Regions from separate parts of the Neorhizobium sp. T7_12 genome, predicted to be linked through region 4. Evidence: riboswitches for the same ligand, from Rfam matches in the RefSeq annotation. Region 4 holds a riboswitch; each other region holds the start of a gene.
The links. A riboswitch is a leader RNA that binds a small molecule or an ion and turns the genes downstream of it on or off. The one in region 4 is predicted to bind thiamine pyrophosphate.

Region 1 (3,848 bases), on a different contig from region 4:
GACCAGGCCGAGATAGCTGATCGAGATCGTCCGCCCCTCGGCATCCTCATGGGTCCGGTCGCGATCGGCGAAGGTATAGAGCTGTTCGAGATAACCGAGCGGATGGCCCGTCTGGTCCCCGACCCATTCGCGAAGCCCGGCCTGCAGGCTCCTGTGCCCAAGTTCGAAGGGGCCGGACGGCAGCGCATCTCCGGAGCGAACCGTCATCACGCGCGGCTCGTCGCCGGTGACGGCGGACAGAACCGCGATCAGTTCCGCATGGGCAAGTCCGATGGTCAAGCAAACTCCGGGGGTACGTAACGTGCGATGCCTATCTGGCACGGAAATCACGTTACGCGAACCCCGGCGTTCAAATCAAACAATATCAGCAGCTTGGCCTACTTGATTTCGACCGCGAGGTCCCCGATCGGCGGCACGGTCTTGATCAATCCCATTTCCTGCATGAAGGCGGCGAAGCGCTGGTAACGGCCCTGGTCGAGTGCGGCCGGACGCTTGGCAAAGCGCGGCAGCGTGTCGAAAAACGCGGCGCGGTTCAGTTCGTCGTCGAGGTTGGGATAGGCCTTGACGAACAGCTGCCAGGCCTCCTGCGGATGATTGGTGATGTAGATCGAAGCCTGTTCGACGGCATGCAGGAAACGCGGCAGCCGGCTGTCCGCGGCAAAATCACGGCGGGTGACGAAGATCAGCTCGTCATAGGCCGGAACGCCGTGCTCCTCCGGGAAAAATGCGCGCCCCGCATGGCCTTCCAGCTTCATCTGGGTCAGCTCGAAATTGCGGAACCCGCCGAGCGTCGCATCCACCTTGCCGCCGATCAGCGACGGTGAGAGCGAAAAATTGACGTTGATCAGTTCCACATCGCCGTTCGAAAGCCCTTCGGAGGCCAGCATGCGCTTCAGCATCGCATCCTCGAAGCCGGTGACGGAAAAGCCGACCTTCTTGCCCTTCAGGTCCTTGAGGCTCTTGATCGGACCGTCCGCCAGCACAGTGACGGTGTTCAAGGGCGTCTCGACCAGCGTGCCGAACCGCACGAGCGGCAGGCCTGCCTCGTGGTCGAGATAGAGATTGGGCTGGTAGTGGATGCCGATATCCGCCTGCCCTGCGGAGACGAGGCGCGGCACCGCGGAGGCATCGGACGGCGGGATAAGCTCGACGTCGAGATTGGCATCGCCAAACAGCCCGCGTTGCTGGGCGATGACCATCGGCGCATGGTCCGGATTGACAAACCATTCGAGCAGCACGCTGAGCTTGTCGGCGGCCTGCGCAGAAATCGGGGTGGCAAGGCTGGCTAGCGCGATGAAGGACGCGGTGAGGATACGGATCATGATCGGACGGAACTCCTTGATGCGAACTGGGATGAGGATGAAGATGAGAGGTCGGCTTCGCTGGCCCACGGGGCGAGCCCGGCGGTCAGCCGGTCGATGAGAAGCCTTAGAATGAGGGTAAGGATTGCCAGTATGGTCATCGCCGCGAACACGGTGTCGGTCTGCATGCGGGCATTGGCCTGGACCATCACGAAGCCGAGCCCGCCGGACGCGCCCACCCATTCGCCGACCACGGCTCCAAGCGGCGCAAGCGGGGCAGCGACCCGAAGACCGGAGACGAGGCTCGGGATCGCCAGCGGCACGCGCATCGACACCAGCGTCTGCCAGTGGTTCGCGCCCTCCAGCGAGACGGCGTCAAGGATTTCCTGATCGGTGCGGCGAAGACCGTCGGCAAAGGCGGAGGCGACCGGAAAGAAGATGATGATCGTCGTCATCGCCACCTTCGAGGCGAGCCCGAAACCCAGCCAGAGAACCAGGATCGGCGCCAGCACGAAGACGGGAAAGGCCTGCAGGATCAGCACCATCGGCCAGACGAGACGGCCAAGCCGCGGCAACGCGGCGACCCCGAATGCCGTGGCGATGCCGAGGCCTGCGCCGATCGCGAGGCCCAGCGCGATTTCCGTCAGCGTGACGAGGCCGTTCTGCAGCAGGAAACCCGGCTGCCGCCCGAAGGCGGAAGCGACGGCAATCGGAGACGGCAGAATGTAGCGGGGCGGAGCAAACAGCCAGACGCCCGCTTGCCAGAGGGCGACAAGCAGGACGAGGCCGATGACCGCATGGGACGCGCGCATGATGCTACGCGCCGAACCTGCACGCCGGGACCGGATGCCCTTTCGGGACAACGGGAAGAATGGATGTCATCGGTCGATCTCCAGATCAGTCAATCACGGAGATCCAGGTAAAGCGGAGAAGAGAAAGTATCGTCGAATGACGCTTATTTCCGTTCCTACGCCGGCATGACCCGGATCAGGTTCAAGGGTCCGGCTCACCGCCATCTCAGCATCGTCAAGATGCCCCCCTCGGAAGAACACGATAACTGTCGGTTTTCGCTATGTCTGTCAAGCGGACCGGACGGTCCGCCCGCTATCGTTTCCAACTCACCGCGCGTAGAGACGGTCGAGGCGGACCACCCTGCCCAGCAGGGCCAGCGCGATGACGGTGAAGAGGATCAGGACGGCCGAGATGGCATGCGCGGTCGGCTCCAGGCTGAAGGTCGATTCCGCGTAGATGCGGACCGGCAGCGTCGTCAGTCGGGCGGTGGTGAGGAAGCTCGTCACCGTCACCTCGCCGAAGCTCAGCAGGAAGCCGACGATGCCGGCTGCGAACAGCCCCGGCGCCAGGCCTGGCATGATGATCAGGAAGAAGCGCCGCACCGGGCTTGCGCCGAGGCTCGCCGCCGCCTCCTCCTGCGCCCGGTCGAGCCCCATGACCGAGGTGGTCAGAAGCGTGATCGCAAACGGCAGAATGACGATCACGTGGATCGCCACGAGGCCGAGGAAGGGCGGAATGATCAGGTAGATCTGCAAGAGCCGCAGCATTCCGACCCCGATCGCCACGTGGGGCAGCGACATCGGCAGCAGCCAGAAAGCCAGGAGCGCGGAGCGACCCTTGAACGGATAACGGGCGAGCGCGAAGGCCGCCGGCAGCGAAAGCGAAAGCGCCACCAGCATCGAGGTGACGGCAAGCCGCACCGACACCCAAAAGGCATCCGCGTAGGTTCCGGCAAAAAACACCGCCTCGTACCATTTGAGGGTGAAACCGCGGAAGCCGGAAGCGGTCGCCTGCGGCACGTCGTTGAAACTCTGGATGCAGACCAGCACCAGCGGCAGCAGCAGGAGCAGCAGCGAGATGGCGAGCAGCAGTTTCGAGACGATCGGCCCGAGGATGTTGATGATCGGCACCAACCAGCGCGGTATGCTCCAGGGATTGCTGGGCTTGCCCTTCAGCCACGGCATCAGGCGGTTGAGCGAATAGGCGCAGAGCGCCGCAAACGCGAGACCGGTGACGGTCATGATGATAGCAAGTGCTGCGGCAAGCGGCGCATTGAGGTTCTTGATCGCTTCCTGCAGCACCAGCATGCCCGTGGTCCAGACCTTCTTTCCGCCGAGCAGGGAGGCGGAAACGTAAGCCGTGGTCGCCATCAGGAAAACGATCACAGTGCCGGAGCGCAGGCCGGGCAGCGAAAGCGGCAGGTCGACGGTGAGAAACCGGACCGCGGGAGAGGCGCCGAGGCTCTGGGCCGCTTCATGCACGCGCGGCGAAGTGTTCTGCAGGTTATCGTAGAGCGCCAGCACCATGAAGGGCAGGAAGACCTGCGCCAGCGCGACCGCGACCGCGCCGTGCGTGAACAGCATGTACCGGGCCGGCGGAATGCCGATCAGCCCGGTGACCGAATTGATCAGCCCTTCGGGTGCCAGCAGGAGAATGATGCCGAGCGAGCGCACCACGACATTGGTCAGCAGCGGAATGAGGATGACGGCGAATGCGGCCGCGCGGTATTTCACCGGCATCCGTGCCAGCCAGTGG
Region 2 (3,848 bases), on a different contig from region 4:
GTTGATGATGGTCAGGATCGTCTCGGAGGAAGCCAGCTTGACGTTGTTCATGGCGATCGAAAACGCCATGGACGACAGCTGGACGTGATCCGCCTTGGCATCCGCGTAGATCCTGAGGCCGGAGAGGATGCCGGCCTTGAGGAGCTGCAGCAGGTTCGAGGCTTCGGCGAGCCTCAGCGCGCCGGGCGGTTGGGTGCCGCCGGCCTTGCGGGCGGCGGCGCGCACGAAGGCCTGGGCGCGCAGTACCGCATCGGCGGCGATCCCGTACCAGACCGCGCTCCAGAGGAGATGCGAGGTGGCGAGCATCGATTGCGCCGCGATTTCGGCGAACGGCTTTGGAAAGATCTGGACGGACGGCGCCTCGCCCCTGAAGAGGAAGCCGTCGGAGCAAGTGCCGCGCATGCCGAGCGTATCCCAGTCGACGGTCTTCTGCAGGGTATACTGGCCTTGCTTGAAGACGGTCATGACCTGGTCGGTCGGTGCGGCCTTTTCGTTGGAGCGCGAGGTGACCATGATCGCATCGGCGTGGGCGCCGTAGGAAATCACCGTCGCATCCTTGGTCAGGCGGCAGACGTCGCCCTCGACCTCGATCGCGCAGATGGAGTTGCGCATATTGCCGCCGATGCCGCCCTCGGTCGTCGCGGAGGCGACGAGAAGCTGGCGGCCGGCAAGCTCGCGCATGAAGTCCTTATGCCATTCGCTGTCGCCACCATGCTCCACGAGGCTCGAAACCTTAATCTGGTGCATGGCGAAAACCATGGCGCTCGCGGCGCAGGCCTGTCCCAGGATGGAGCAGACCTCGGCGATCTCGGCGATCGAAGCGCTCTCGCCGCCGAACGCGGCCGGGATCTGGATGCCGATCAGGCGCTCGGCTTTCATGGCATCGACCGCTTCGCGGGGGAAGCGGCCGTCATGATCGACGCGGTCGGCAAATTCGGCCGCTACGGTTGCCACGCGGTGAGCGCGGGCGCTCAGGCTCATGTCGGCGGCAAAGGCGGGGAGGCTCATCTCAAGCGGCCTCGCGCGCTTTCAGGATATGCGAAACCGTCTGCTCGATCGCAGCTATGCTGGCGAAGGACTTGCGGTTCAAAAGGCTGTCGGGAAACTCGATGTCGAAGGCCTCTTCCAGGCCGAGCATCAGTTGTACGGATGCAAATGAGGAGAGGCCGGCCGCATAAAGATCGGCGCCGTCTTCCAGCTCGGTCACCGCGACCGGAAGGCCGCCTACACGTGTGAGCAATTCGCGAATGGTCTCGTTCATCTCGACATCTCCGGATCGTTCAAATCTGCGTTCATCGCTGGGGACGTTACTACGCAGGAAAGCATAAGATTCCGGCAATAAACGTCGTGAAGTTAGGGCTGCGGGATTCCGTAAAATCCGATCGATCGCCATCGGCATGGCCCGGCTTGACATCAACGGCCCGCGGGTTTCTGATGGCGCCATTCACCAGGGGGGTCCCGCCAAGGGGCTGAGATACTGCTGGTCGGAACGGCTTTGGCCGGCCGAGGCGCAGTGACCCGTTGAACCTGATCCAGTTCATACTGGCGTAGGGACGGTGCGGGCGCTGCGGCAGCGAGGGCGGGAAACCGTCCTTCGCATTCCGGGGTGTTTTTCCATCATTCCAACACTGGAACTGGGTCTCCAAACGTCAAACCTTGGAGCCTTGAACCATGAATATCGCAACCACCAAGCTCACCCCGGTCGTCACCACCGGCCCGCTTCCCGTTTCCACGAAGGTCCTGAAAGCAGGAACGATCCACCCGGACGTCCGCGTGCCGATGCGCCAGATCGCATTGCATCCGACCTCCGGCGAACCGCCGGTCACCGTCTACGATTCCTCCGGTCCCTATACCGTCGAAGGCGCCGCGATCAGCATCGATGCCGGCCTGCCGCGCCTGCGCGAAAGCTGGATTGCCGCCCGCGGCGATGTCGAAACCTATGAGGGCCGCATCGTCAGGCCGGAGGATAACGGCTTCGTGTCCGGCAGCCACCTGACGCCGGAATTCCCGATCCGCAACCAACCGTTCAAGGCGAAGACGGGCAGGGCCGTCACCCAGATCGCCTATGCGCGGGCCGGCATCGTCACGCCGGAGATGGAATTCGTCGCCATCCGCGAGAACCTCGGCCGGCAGGCGGCCAGCGAGCCGCTCATCCGCGACGGCGAAAGTTTCGGCGCCCATGTGCCGGACTTCGTGACGCCGGAATTCGTTCGGCGCGAAGTCGCGGAAGGCAGGGCGATCATTCCTGCCAACATCAACCATCCCGAATCCGAACCGATGATCATCGGCCGGAACTTCCTGGTGAAGATCAATGCCAATATCGGCAATTCGGCCGTCACCTCGTCGATGGCCGAGGAAGTCGAGAAGATGGTCTGGGCGATCCGCTGGGGCGCCGATACGGTCATGGACCTGTCGACCGGCCGCAACATCCACAATATCCGCGACTGGATCATCCGCAATTCGCCGGTGCCGATCGGCACCGTGCCGCTCTACCAGGCGCTCGAAAAGGTGAACGGCGTTGCCGAAGACCTGACCTGGGAGGTCTATCGCGACACGCTGATCGAGCAGGCGGAGCAGGGTGTCGACTACTTCACCATCCATGCCGGCGTGCGGCTCGCCTATATCCCGCTCACCGTCAACCGCGTCACCGGCATCGTTTCCCGCGGCGGCTCGATCATGGCCAAGTGGTGTCTGCACCACCACAAGGAAAGTTTCCTCTACGAACATTTCGAGGAAATCTGCGACATCGCCCGGGCCTACGACGTGTCGTTCTCGCTCGGCGACGGTCTTCGCCCGGGTTCGATCGCCGATGCCAATGACGCGGCGCAGTTCGCGGAACTGGAGACCCTCGGGGAATTGACGAAGATCGCCTGGGCGAAGGATTGCCAGGTGATGATCGAAGGCCCCGGCCATGTGCCGATGCACAAGATCAAGGCCAACATGGACAAGCAGCTCGCGGTCTGCGGCGAGGCGCCGTTCTACACGCTCGGGCCGCTGACCACCGATATCGCGCCGGGCTACGACCACATCACGTCGGGTATCGGGGCGGCGATGATCGGCTGGTTCGGCACCGCCATGCTCTGCTACGTGACGCCCAAGGAACATCTCGGCCTGCCGGACCGCAACGACGTCAAGGTTGGCGTCATCACCTACAAGATCGCGGCACATGCCGCCGATCTCGCCAAAGGCCATCCGGCGGCGCAGGTGCGCGACGACGCGCTGTCGCGCGCCCGCTTCGAATTCCGCTGGGAGGACCAGTTCAACCTGTCGCTCGATCCGGAAACGGCCCGCTCGATGCATGACGAGACCTTGCCGAAGGAGGCGCACAAGGTGGCGCATTTCTGCTCCATGTGCGGCCCGAAATTCTGCTCGATGCGGATTTCCCACGACATCCGCGCCGAAGCGCAGAAGGAGGGCCTGGAAGCCATGGCTGCGAAATATCGCGACGGTGGCGATCTTTATATGCCGGTCGAGAAGGAGTGAGCTGATCCTATCCCCTCCGATGTGGAAGCCAGTTCATTCGCCGTGAGGGGACACGTTGGGGCGGGGAAGAGGAAGCCCGGCGAGGTTATTCAAAGCCTTGGGAGAAAAATACCGTCCTCTTTTTCCCCGCCCTCGAAACCCATGCCTACAATCCCCCCGCTTCCGTCGCCGGAGTGTTTCGCGAGACGTTCGCGGGCAGGCGGAGGCCGGCGCTTTCATCGGAACCGTAACGTGCGGGGATGGTGGAAGAGGTGAAAGCCATGGGAGATGAAGTCTCCCTATCAAGCCTCCCCCGGACAGCCATGTCCGGTTCGGTTGAGCCGTGCAAGTGGCAGGCCTGTCCCGAAAGGATGGGCGCGAACAAA
Region 3 (3,848 bases), on a different contig from region 4:
ACGATGCGCGGCAATTACCGCGGCCATAAAGGACCGCAGGGCACGGTGCAGGCGAGCGTCAGCGAAGGCCGTGAATCCGGCAAGCTTGTCATCGAGGCCGAGAACATCACCAAGAGCTACGACCGGCCGATCGTCGCGCCGTTCTCGATCCGCGTGCATCGCGGCGACTGCATCGGTCTCGTCGGCCCGAACGGTGCCGGCAAGACGACGCTTCTGAAGATGCTGACCGGCCAGCTGACGCCCGACACCGGCACCGTCAAGCTCGGCACCAACCTGGAAATCGCCACGCTCGACCAGAAGCGCGAGGACCTGGACCCCGAGGACACGCTGTCCCACTATCTGACGGATGGACGCGGCGAGACGCTGCTGGTCAACGGCGAACAGCGGCATGTCGCAGGCTACATGAAGGACTTCCTGTTCCAGCCGGAGCAGATCAGGACACCGATCAGGAACCTTTCCGGCGGCGAGCGCGCCCGGCTGATGCTCGCCCGCATCATGGCCCGGCCGTCCAACCTCCTGATATTGGACGAACCGACCAACGACCTCGACATCGAGACGCTGGACCTGCTGCAGGAAATCGTCGCCGGCTATTCCGGCACCGTCATCCTCGTCAGCCACGACCGCGACTTCCTCGACCGCACCGTGACCTCGACCATCGCCCCCGCAAATCCGGACGCACCGGACGGCCGCTGGATCGAATATGCCGGCGGCTACACGGATATGCTGGCGCAGCGGAAAGGCGCGCTGGAGGAAAGGCGCCGCACGGAGAAAGCTGACAGGGCAAAAACCGATACCGCGGCACCGGTTTCCGGCACCCCCAAGGGCAAAGGCAAGCTTTCCTTCAAGCAGAAATTCGCGCTCGAGAACCTGCCGAAGGAAATGGCAAAAGCCGAGGCCGAGATCGCCGCCCGCGAGAAGAAAATGGCCGATCCCAACCTCTTCACCAAGGATCCCGCCGCTTTCAACCAGCTGGCCGCGGAGATGGAAAAGCTGCGCCAAAGCATCAGCAAAATGGAAGAAGAATGGCTGGAACTCGAAATGCTGCGCGAGGAAATCGAAGGCTGATTTGCGATTTGTTAAGCTTAACAATTAGTTAGTTGAAAAAATATTTGTCGCGGAGCGGAACATATGATGTCCCGGGGCGTTCTGGGTGTGAGTAGTGGTCGAAATGTCCCGGGGACGGATCGGCCTGCAAAGAACCGATCAATCGAATGGGGACATCCAATGCTGACAAATGTTACGCGTCGTCGGCTGGCCACTGAGGCGATGAATCAAAGAGTTATGATTGTCGAAGACGAGTTTCTGATCGCGCTCGATGTAGCCGAGACGATCGAAGCCATGGGCCTGAAAGTCGCCGGTTTTGCCAATGCCCGCAAACACGCCCTGGCGCTCGCCGCCTATGCCGATATCGCCTTGGTCGATGTCAATCTCTCGGACGGCCGGACTGGTCCGGAGATTGGCCGCGAGCTTGCCGAGCAATATGGCATCACCGTCGTCTTCATGACGGGTAATCCGGACGATGTGGAAGCCGGCGTCGAAGGCTCGCTCGGCGTGCTCACCAAACCGGTCATGCCCGAGGTGGTCGAGAAGACCATCGACTACGCCGTTGCCAACCGGCTGGGCGGCATGGCGATCGTTCCGCGTGAGCTGAAAGTGTTTCCGCAGAACCACTGAGCAATGAACCACCGAGCCGTGTTGCTCCTGCCGAATGCGCTTTGAGCCGGTCGCAGACCGCCTCTTGCCAGCCATTCGCCTCGCCGCTAAATCTGATCCTGCTCTAACGGGGTGCCGCGCGTTTTCGTGCGGCTGAGAGGCCTTTGGCCAACCCGCGGAACCTGATCCGGTTAACACCGGCGGAGGGATTAGACGGCTCTTCATCAGCGCCTATTCCCCTTTGTCACCACAACGAGGAGACGCTGATGCGCAGCACCATTCTTTCCATATTCGCGGCCGCTGCCGCCCTTTCCCTTTCCGCGCCGGCCGAAGCGCAAGAAAAGACGCTGACCGTCTACACCTACGAGAGCTTCATCTCCGACTGGGGACCGGGACCGAAGGTCAAGGAGGCTTTCGAGAAAACCTGCGCCTGCAAACTCGATTTCGTCGGCGTCGCCGATGGCGTGGCGCTTCTGACCCGCCTGAAACTGGAGGGCAAAGGCACCGACGCCGATATCGCGCTCGGCCTCGATACCAATCTGATCTCCGAGGCCAAGGCGACCGGTCTGTTCGAGCCGCACGGGCTCGACGCCGCCGCGGCCAAGGTCCCCGGCAATTACAGCGACGACACGTTCATCCCCTACGACTACGGCCATTTCGCCGTCGTCTATGACACGCAGGCAATCAAGAACCCACCCAGAAGCCTCAAGGACCTGGTGGACGGCGATCCGGCACAGAAGATCGCCATCGAGGACCCGCGCACGTCGACACCCGGCCTCGGCCTGCTGCTCTGGGTGAAATCGGTCTATGGCGACCAGGCACCGGAGGCCTGGGGCAAGCTCAGGAAACGTGTGCTGACCGTCACGCCCGGCTGGTCGGAGGCCTATGGCCTATTCACCAAGGGCGAAGTGCCGATGGTGTTTTCCTACACGACCTCGCCAGCCTATCACATGGTCGAGGAGAAGACGGAGCGCTACCAGGCCGCCTCCTTCTCCGAAGGCCATTACATCCAGATCGAGGTCGCCGGCATGCTGAAGGGGGCGGGAGACAAGGATCTCGCGAAACAGTTCCTGAAATTCATGGTCTCGCCGGCCTTCCAGGACGTCATCCCGACCACCAATTGGATGATGCCGGCCGCCAAGACCTCCCAGCCGCTCCCCGACGCATTCAACAACCTGGTGCAGCCGACCAAGACTTTCCTGATGGGGTCGGATCAGGTGGCCAAGAACCGGCAGGCCTGGATCGACGAATGGCTGACCGCTATGAGCATGAACTGATCCCATGCTGACGAGGGCGGAGCGGAGACGCGGGATAGGCTGGGGGCTGCTGAGCCTTGCCGGAATCGCCTTCTTCGTCGGCATCGCAGTCGCCGCCCTTCTCTCCTGGGACGCAGGCAACACCCAAAGCCGGCTGTTCACCGCCTATACCTGGCGAATTCTGCGTTTCACACTGCTGCAGGCGGTTCTTTCGACGCTGCTGTCGGTCGTCTTCGCCCTTCCCGTCGCACTCGCGCTCGCACGCCGCCCGCGCTTTCCGGGCCGCGTGTGGATCATCCGGCTGATGGCATTGCCGATGGGCCTGCCGGTGCTGATCGGTGCGCTCGGCCTGATCGGCATCTGGGGACGGCAAGGAGTGATGAACAGCCTGCTATTGAAGCTCGGCCTCGAACAGCCGGTCAGCATTTACGGGCTTTCCGGCATATTGCTGGCACATGTGTTCTTCAACCTGCCGCTCGCCGGGAGGCTGCTGCTTGCGGCGCTGGAGCGCCTGCCGGCGGAATATTGGCTGCTCTCCTCCAGCCTCGGGATGAAACCCTTCTCCGTTTTCCGTTTCATCGAGTGGCCTGCAGCCCGCCGCGTCATCCCCGGCATTGCCGGCCTGATCTTCATGCTGTGCGCCACGAGCTTCACGCTCGTCCTAGTGCTCGGCGGTGGGCCGGCCGCGACCACGCTCGAAGTGGCGATCTACCAGTCGCTGCGTTTCGATTTCGATCCGCCGCGCGCCATAGCGCTGTCGCTGCTGCAGATCGGCATGACGGCGCTGATTCTGATTGCGATTTCGCTGTTTCCGGCCCCTGACGACGCTGGCATCACGGCCGGTCGGGCGACACGCCGGTTCGATGGCCGAACGTTGCCCGCGCGGCTTTGGGATGTGCTGGCTATCCTGCTTGCCACGATATTCCTGATCCTGCCGCT
Region 4 (3,848 bases):
GTGGCCGGTGCCGACGGTGAGGGTATCGGCGGCGGCGATTGCGCCGGCGAGATAGGTCTTGGCGACGGCGACCGCCTGCGCGGGCGAGGCGCCCTTTGCGAGCTCGGCTGCGATTGCGCTGGACAGCGTGCAGCCGGTGCCGTGGGTGTTTCTGGTCGCGGTGCGCTTGCCCTCGAACCAGTGGATGCCGGTAGCGTCCGCCAATACGTCCGGGCTGTCCTCGCCTTCCAGATGACCGCCCTTCACCAGGACGGCCTTGGGACCGATCTTCAACAACCGCTCAGCCTGGGCTGCCATCTCTTCGCGGGTCGTGGCGATCGTCTCGCCAAGCAGGGCTGCTGCTTCCGGCAGGTTGGGGGTGACGACGGTGGCAAGCGGCATCAGCTTGTAGGTGACGGCGTCCACCGCATCGAGCGCCAGCAGCGGCGAACCGCCCTTGGCGATCATCACCGGATCGAGCACGATCGGCACGGTATCGCGATAGGGGCGCAGCACGTCGGCAACCGCCTCGGCGATCTCGGCATTGGCGATCATGCCGATCTTCACCGCGTCGACGCGCACGTCGAGAAAAATGGTGCGGATCTGGTTTGCGACGAAGGCGGCGGGCACCGCATGCACCCCGGTGACGCCTTGGGTATTCTGAGCGGTCAGCGCGGTCAGCGCCGCCATGCCATAGGTGCCGCGGGCCGCAAAGGTTTTCAGATCCGCCTGGATGCCGGCGCCGCCGGAAGGGTCCGAACCGGCGATCGACAGGACATTCTTGATGCTCATGCGCGCGCCCTTTCGATTTCCGCGGCAATTCTGCGGGCTGCGGCTTCAGGATCGGGCTGGCCGCAGATAGCGGAGACGACCGCGATGCCCTTTGCGCCGGCGGCGAGTGCGAGGCCGGCATGATCCGCCTTGACGCCGCCGATCGCCACTGCCGGAACCGACGCCATGGCGACGATGCGCGCAAGCCCGTTGAAACCGATCGGCTGCTTGTGGTCGGGTTTGGTGCCGGTCGCAAAGACGGGACCGATGCCGACATAATCGATGATGGACGGATCCACCCGTCGCGCCAGGTCTTCGTTTTCGACCGAGAGGCCGAGGATCATGCCATGGCCGGCGCGCTGGCGCGCCATCGCCGCCACCATATCGCTCTGGCCGACATGCAGGCCTTCCGCTCCAATCACGATCGCTGCCTCCACGTCGTCGTTGATGATCAGGGGCACGCCGGTGCCTGCCAGCACCGCCTTCAGAGCCCGGCCGGTTTCGATCATCTTAGCTGTATCCGCCTGCTTGTCGCGGAGCTGGACGATGGTCGCGCCGCCGGCGACCGCCAGCCTTGCCGTCTCGACCATGCCGATGTCGCGGCAGAGATCCGGGTCGAGGACGAGGTAGACGGAAAGATCGAAGGTCTTTTTCATGCGGAAACGATCCTTGCCTTGGCATCGAGCGTCTCGCCGGTCAGCGCCGCGAGACGGTCGAGGAAGATCGGCGAGAAGAAGCCGGGACCGGAGGCGGTAAACGCCGCTTCCTCTCCCGCGACCGCGAACATGGCGAGTGCGGCGACCGTCGCCTCGAAGGGATCGTCCGTGCTTGCCGCAAAGGCGCCGACCAGGCAGGTGAGCGAGCAGCCGAGCGCGGTGACCCGCGGCATCAGGGCGGAGCCGCCAAGGATGCGGACCGAACGCCGGCCGTCGGTGACGAAATCCACCTCGCCGGTGACGGCCACCACGCAGGCCTGCCGCTGGGTGATGGCGATGGCGGAACTTTCGGCCGCCGCAACGCTGTCGCCGCTATCGACGCCATGGCCGCTCGACTGGCTGCCGGCCAGCGCGATGATTTCCGACGCATTGCCACGGATGACCGTGGGCTTCAGTTCGATGAGCTGGGCGACTGCCGCGCGACGATAGGCGGTGGCGTAATGGGCGACGGGATCGAGCACCCATGGCTTGCCAGCTTCCGTGGCGGAGGCGGCCGCGGCCTTCATGCCGGCCAGGAAATCCGGCGACAGGGTGCCGATATTGATCGTCAGGGCCGAAGCGATACGGGCGAATTCGCCGGCTTCTTCCTTGGTGTGTACCATGGCGGGCGAGGCGCCGGCCGCGAGCATCACGTTGGCTGCGATGTTCATCGCTACGAAATTGGTGATGTTCTGGACGAGCGGATTTTTCGCGCGCATCGCCGTCAACAGCTGGCCGGGGGTTTCCGCAAGGAGCGTTGTCGTCTGCATGTCTGCCTCGTTCGGCGGGGCAGGCGCGGGGCGCAATGTTGAACGCCCGGACGACTCCCTCCGCCAGCATGATCTGGTTCAGGTTCTAAGGGTGCTTCTCAGCCCGGCTCTGCCGGACGCCCCTGTCTTCACCATGGCTTACAGCAAAGAGAATGCGCTTCGCCAGTGATTTTTTCTGATTTTAGGCCTTGCAGCTCTAGTCGCTAGAGGTTGTAGAGACGGGGCTCGGTCCAAACGGGAAAGAGACGATGAGCGCCACGACACAGGCACGATACAAGGTTGGCGGCATGGATTGCGCCAGCTGCGCGACGAAGATCGACACCGCGGTTCGCCGCATGCCGGGCGTCGCGGACGTGTCCGTTTCGGTTGCGTCCGGCACGATGACGGTAAAGCACGACGGGACAGGCGATCTTGGCGCGATCGAGAAGAAGGTTGTCGGGCTGGGGTATACGCTGAGGGCGCTGGGTCAGAGGGCGCCGGCCAACGTCGGAGCGAGCGGCCCCCTCACCCCACCTCCGCTTCGCTCGGTGGACCTCTCCCCAAGGGGAGAGGAGGACGGAGACGGAGCGGCAAGTCTTCTTCTCCCCAGCGGGGAGAAGGTGGCCGCGGAGCGGTCGGATGAGGGGGAGGCCGGTCACGGCCAACATAGCCACGACGGTGGGCACGATCATTCCCATAACGACCACGCCACCAAAGAAATCGAAGACCTGCATGGCCACGATCACGGGCCGATGGACGGGCCGTGGTGGAAATCGGCAAAGGGCCGCCTGACCATCCTGGTCGGGTTCGTGTTGACGGCGGCTTACGGGCTCGGCCACCTCGTTCCCGCCTATGACACCTATATCTTCGCCGCCGCGATGTTGGTCGGCCTCGTGCCGATCGCCCGGCGCGCGATCATGGCAGCACTTGCCGGTACGCCGTTTTCGATCGAGATGCTGATGACGATCGCCGCCGTTGGCGCTGTCATCATCGACGCGTCGGAAGAGGCCGCCGCCGTGGTCTTCCTTTTCCTCATCGGCGAATTGCTGGAAGGGGTCGCGGCCGGCAAGGCGCGGCAGAGCATCCAGAGCCTGACGGCGCTGGTGCCGAAGAACGCGCTGCTCGAAGAAAACGGCCAGACCCGCGAAGTGCCGGCCGAGAGCCTTGCGGTTGGCGCGACCATCCTCGTGCGTCCCGGCGACCGCATTTCGGCGGACGGCGTCATCATCGCCGGCGAAAGCGCGATCGACGAAGCGCCGGTGACGGGCGAAAGCACGCCGGTTGCCAAGGGCATCGACGATACGGTGTTTGCCGGCACGATCAACGGCGATGCCGCTCTGCGGGTTCGGGTCACGGCAGCTGCCGAGGACAATACGATTGCCCGCGTGGTGCGGCTGGTCGAGGAGGCGCAGGAGAGCAAGGCCCCGACCGAACGCTTCATCGACCGGTTCTCGCGGTATTACACGCCGGGTGTCGTCGCCGTTGCCGCACTGGTCGCCATCTTGCCGCCGCTCGTTGTCGGTGCGTCCTGGAGCGAGTGGGTCTACAAAGGCCTGGCGATCCTCTTGATCGGCTGCCCCTGCGCGCTGGTCATCTCGACGCCGGCGGCAATCGCCGCATCGCTGTCGTCGGGTGCCCGCCGCGGCCTCTTGAT

Region 1: linked by a shared signal. The riboswitch ahead of C5J26_RS04050 (ABC transporter permease) and the one ahead of thiM (hydroxyethylthiazole kinase) in region 4 are both predicted to bind thiamine pyrophosphate.
Region 2: linked by a shared signal. The riboswitch ahead of thiC (phosphomethylpyrimidine synthase ThiC) and the one ahead of thiM (hydroxyethylthiazole kinase) in region 4 are both predicted to bind thiamine pyrophosphate.
Region 3: linked by a shared signal. The riboswitch ahead of thiB (thiamine ABC transporter substrate binding subunit) and the one ahead of thiM (hydroxyethylthiazole kinase) in region 4 are both predicted to bind thiamine pyrophosphate.

What each region holds. Positions count from the first base shown of each region.
Region 1 covers NZ_PVBK01000001.1:793,680-797,527, reverse strand. Annotated here, with positions in the region: gene C5J26_RS04060 (hypothetical protein) at 1-279, opposite strand, end outside; gene C5J26_RS04055 (ABC transporter substrate-binding protein) at 378-1,322, opposite strand; gene C5J26_RS04050 (ABC transporter permease) at 1,319-2,113, opposite strand; TPP riboswitch at 2,249-2,352, opposite strand; gene C5J26_RS04045 (ABC transporter permease subunit) at 2,420-3,848, opposite strand, start outside.
Region 2 covers NZ_PVBK01000017.1:11,149-14,996, reverse strand. Annotated here, with positions in the region: gene C5J26_RS25745 (acyl-CoA dehydrogenase family protein) at 1-1,008, opposite strand, end outside; gene C5J26_RS25740 (acyl carrier protein) at 1,010-1,261, opposite strand; TPP riboswitch at 1,440-1,572, shown strand; gene thiC (phosphomethylpyrimidine synthase ThiC) at 1,672-3,483, shown strand.
Region 3 covers NZ_PVBK01000012.1:119,310-123,157, reverse strand. Annotated here, with positions in the region: gene C5J26_RS22670 (ABC-F family ATP-binding cassette domain-containing protein) at 1-1,065, shown strand, start outside; gene C5J26_RS22665 (response regulator) at 1,225-1,674, shown strand; TPP riboswitch at 1,772-1,879, shown strand; gene thiB (thiamine ABC transporter substrate binding subunit) at 1,920-2,930, shown strand; gene thiP (thiamine/thiamine pyrophosphate ABC transporter permease ThiP) at 2,935-3,848, shown strand, end outside.
Region 4 covers NZ_PVBK01000013.1:23,231-27,078, forward strand. Annotated here, with positions in the region: gene thiD (bifunctional hydroxymethylpyrimidine kinase/phosphomethylpyrimidine kinase) at 1-771, opposite strand, end outside; gene thiE (thiamine phosphate synthase) at 768-1,406, opposite strand; gene thiM (hydroxyethylthiazole kinase) at 1,403-2,215, opposite strand; TPP riboswitch at 2,254-2,349, opposite strand; gene C5J26_RS23070 (heavy metal translocating P-type ATPase) at 2,464-3,848, shown strand, end outside.